Regions from separate parts of the Marinobacter sp. DSM 26671 genome, predicted to be linked through region 1. Evidence: predicted binding sites of a transcription regulator. Region 1 holds the regulator's gene; the other holds the start of a gene.
What was found. Region 1 encodes sigma-54, which starts transcription at its own class of promoters, with help from an activator protein. Its sites were predicted from a motif close to ANTGGCATNNANNTTGCTNT; they were not measured.
Positions count from the first base shown of each region.

Region 2: the regulator sigma-54 is predicted to act here: its motif matches at 1,059-1,078, upstream of glnA (glutamate--ammonia ligase).

Region 1 is NZ_FONF01000005.1:152,926-155,130, forward strand. It holds gene lptB (LPS export ABC transporter ATP-binding protein) at 1-176, shown strand, start outside; gene BM035_RS07525 (RNA polymerase factor sigma-54) at 328-1,854, shown strand; gene hpf (ribosome hibernation promoting factor) at 1,956-2,205, shown strand, end outside.
Region 2 is NZ_FONF01000014.1:4,711-6,915, reverse strand. It holds gene typA (translational GTPase TypA) at 1-671, opposite strand, end outside; gene glnA (glutamate--ammonia ligase) at 1,232-2,205, shown strand, end outside.

The DNA.
Region 1 (2,205 bases):
GGGACAAAGGCATTGGCGTTTTGATCACCGACCACAACGTGCGTGAGACCCTGGACATCTGCGAGAATGCCTACATTGTTTCCGGCGGCCACATCATCGCCTCCGGCAATGCCGACGCCATCCTGGCCAACCAGCAGGTCAAGGAAGTCTATCTCGGCGACGAATTCAGACTCTGACACCCAATGGCTGATTGTTTTGATGACCTGTAGCAAGTAAACTCGGCAAAGAACTTGCTAGGGTAAATTAAAATCACGGCAAGTAACCGGCATATAAAGATTTTTTCACGACTTATGACACAACGCGCTGATGAGTGACGGATCCTGAACCATGGTTATGAAAGCCTCCTTACAGTTAAAGCTGGGTCAAAGCCTGACCATGACGCCCCAGCTGCAACAGGCGATCCGGCTTCTCCAGCTCTCCACTCTCGACCTCCAGCAGGAAATCCAGCAGGCACTGGAATCCAACCCCATGCTGGAGACCTCCGAGGACGATGACCAGACCGACGCAGCCAGCGAAAACGACGAGCGCGAGGCCAACGCCACCGAGTCCGCCGCTGAAGCTGCCCCGGAACCGGCCAGCGACTGGGATGAATCCGAGAACGGCCCGGACTGGTCCTCGGAGAACGAGATTCCTGACAACATTCCGGACGATCTGCCGGTTGATACCGCCTGGGACGACATCTACCAGTCCGCACCAGCGCCGGCAGCCCGCAACGACGACGAAAACGATCACGATTTCGAAACCCGTAATTCCCCGACCGAAACGCTTCAGGATCACCTGGAATGGCAGCTCAATCTGACGCCCCTCAGTGAACGGGACCAGGCCATTGCCCATGCCCTGATGGATGCAGTGGACGAACGGGGCTATATCACCAGCCCGCTGGAGGAAATCCACGCCGGACTGCTGGATGAGAACGATGAAGACCCCCTTGAACTGGATGAAGTGGAAGCCGTGCTTCACCGCCTGCAACACTTTGATCCGCCCGGCGTGTTTGCCCGGGACCTACAGGAATGCCTGCTGATCCAGCTCAACCAGCTGCCGCCGGAAACACCCTGGCTGGCCCAGGCACGCCTTGTAATTACCCATTACATCAACCTGCTGGGCAACCGCGATTACGCCCAGTTGCTGCGCCGCAGCCGCCTGAAAGAAGACCAGTTGCGGGATGTCCTGGCGCTGATCACCGGCCTGAATCCGCGGCCGGGCGATGTCATTGACCGGGCCGAACCCGATTATGTGATTCCGGACGTGATCGTTCGCAAACACAATGGCCGCTGGCGTGTTGAGCTGAATCCTGAAATTGCACCGCGCATCCGGGTCAATGCCAGCTATGCTTCTCTTATAAGGCGTGCGGACAGCAGTGCCGACAACACCTACCTGCGGGATCAGTTGCAGGAGGCGAAATGGTTTATCAAGAGCCTGCAGAGCCGCAATGAAACCCTGCTGAAAGTGGCGACCCGTATTGTCGAGCACCAGCAAGGATTCCTGGATCAGGGTGAAGAAGCCATGAAACCGCTGATCCTCTCTGATATCGCCCAGGCGGTTGAGATGCATGAGTCCACGATTTCCCGGGTCACCACCCAGAAATACATGCACACCCCCCGGGGAATTTTCGAGCTGAAATATTTCTTCTCCAGCCATGTCAGCACTGACGAAGGCGGTGAATGTTCTTCCACGGCGATCCGCGCGATGATCAAAAAGCTGATTGCCGCGGAAACGCCCAAAAAGCCGTTGAGCGACAGTAAAATTGCAGCCATGCTAGGAGAACAGGGAATCAAGGTTGCGCGACGCACCGTTGCCAAGTACCGGGAGGCCATGCACATTCCGCCTTCGAACGAACGCAAGCGGCTGGTCTGAACACCCCGGGGTCCGGGCGCAACGTACTATTTGCCGGCGCACAATGCGCCAGCACCCAGACCGGCTCCCGGGAGCCGGAACGATGACAACAGGAGACGCCTATGCAACTCAATATTTCAGGCCATCACGTAGAACTTACTCCCGCACTGAAGGATTATGTTTCAGAGAAGTTCCAGAAGCTCGAGCGTCACTTTGACCACATCAGCAACTGCCAGGTAACCCTGGAAGTGGAGAAGGTGCGCCAGATTGCGGAAGCCACGCTGCACGTGGTTGGTGGTGAGATTCACGCAAAGGCAGAAAATGAGGATATGTACGCAGCCATCGATGCCCTGATCGACAAGCTTGACCGTC
Region 2 (2,205 bases), on a different contig from region 1:
CCAATACCGATCACACCGAGGAAGCTGTTGTAGTCCAGCTGGGAGATCTGCATCTGGAACGGGCCATCCGGATCCACGTTCGGCGCCGGCACGTGGTCAACAATCGCCTGGAACACGGCATCCATGTTGTCATCCAGGTTTTCGTGATCCATCCCGGCAATGCCGTTCAGAGCGCTGGCAAACACAATCGGGAAGTCCAGCTGCTCATCAGTGGCTCCCAGGTTGTCAAACAGGTCGAATACCTGGTCCACGACCCAGTCTGGACGAGCGCCGGGACGGTCAATCTTGTTAACCACGACGATCGGGCGCAGGCCCGCGGCAAATGCCTTCTGGGTAACAAACCGGGTCTGAGGCATGGGGCCGTCAATGGAATCAACCACCAGCAGCACGCAATCGACCATGCTCATGACTCGCTCAACCTCACCGCCGAAATCAGCGTGGCCCGGGGTGTCCACAATATTGATATCGTAGTCGTTCCATTTCAGGGCCGTGTTCTTGGCCAGAATGGTAATGCCCCGTTCTTTTTCCTGATCGTTGGAATCCATGACCCGCTCGCTATCGAGCTCCTTCCGATCCAGGGTGCCGGATTGGCGCAAGAGCTGGTCTACGAGGGTAGTCTTACCATGGTCAACGTGGGCGATGATGGCGATATTACGAAGTTTTTCAATCACAAAAATATTCCTGCGGCATGCACTCAATGACCTGAGAAGGTCTATCGCAGGGAGAATCCCAGCACATGCCGTCTCAAATCCGTAAAATGAACTCATTCACCGGAGCTGGCTGCCCGGCACCCTGCATGGTGCTTTCCGATCCACGATCAAGAAATGACAGGGTAAAAAATGAAGCGGCGCGCAGTATAGCGAAAAGTCTGTGTCGTTAATATGAAGAAAAACGCCTATTCTCTACACTAAGCACTCGCACTCATTTAGGGCGCATAGCCAATAAATGCACCAACGCGGTGCACCAATTAAGTGCAAGCGACCAGCCCAGAGCTACTAATTTCTCGTGAACATGCCCCAAACCCTTGCAGTTGCGCTGTTCTGGAGCATGCCCTAAAAATTGGCAAGCGCCTTGCTTTATCGAAATCAGCCGAAATTTGCAGGTAAGACGCAACGGCATTTGCTAAGCTGCGCGAACCTGAGAAACAGATCGGAACCCGTTTATCCGGGCGATCCGGCACCACGAACATGAATACAGCCGCCTGTGCGGTATAACTTACGGAGCATGCACAATGTCCAAGACAGTTGATTTGATCAAAGAACACGAAGTCAAATGGGTTGACCTGCGCTTCACCGACAGCCGCGGTAAAGAGCAGCACGTTACACTGCCTGCCACCGAAGTGGATGAAGACTTTTTCGCAGACGGCAAGATGTTTGACGGCTCCTCAATCGCGGGCTGGAAAGGCATCAACGAATCCGACATGATCCTGATGCCGGACGACGAAACCTCCGTTCTTGATCCCTTCACCGAAGAAACCACTGTCAACATCACCTGCAACATCGTAGAGCCTTCTACCATGCAGGGTTATGAGCGTGACCCGCGTTCCGTTGCTCGCCGTGCCGAGGAATACCTGAAGTCCACCGGCATCGCCGATGGCGCGCTGTTCGGCCCGGAGCCGGAGTTCTTCGTGTTTGATTCCGTGAAGTGGAATGTAGACATGCAGGGCGCTTCTTACCATATCCACTCTGAGGAAGCCGCCTGGGTATCCGGCGAAGATTTCGACCGCAACAACATCGGTCACCGCCCGGGCGTTAAAGGCGGCTACTTCCCGGTTCCGCCGGTGGACAGCCTGCACGACCTGCGTGGCGCCATGTGTGCCGCCATGGAATCCATGGGCCTGGAAATTGAAGTACACCACCACGAAGTCGGTACTGCCGGCCAGTGTGAAATCGGCGTTGGCGCCAACACCCTGACCCGCAAGGCTGACGAAGTACAGATTCTCAAGTACTGCGTACACAACGTGGCCCACGCCTACGGCAAAACCGCCACCTTCATGCCCAAGCCGGTGGTTGGTGACAACGGTTCCGGCATGCACGTACACATGTCCCTGAGCAAAGACGGCAAGAACCTGTTCGCAGGCGACAGCTATGCCGGCCTGAGCGAAGCGGCACTGTACTATGTTGGTGGTGTTATCAAGCACGCCAAGGCCATCAACGCCTTCACCAACCCGGCAACCAACAGCTACAAGCGCCTGGTTCCGGGCTA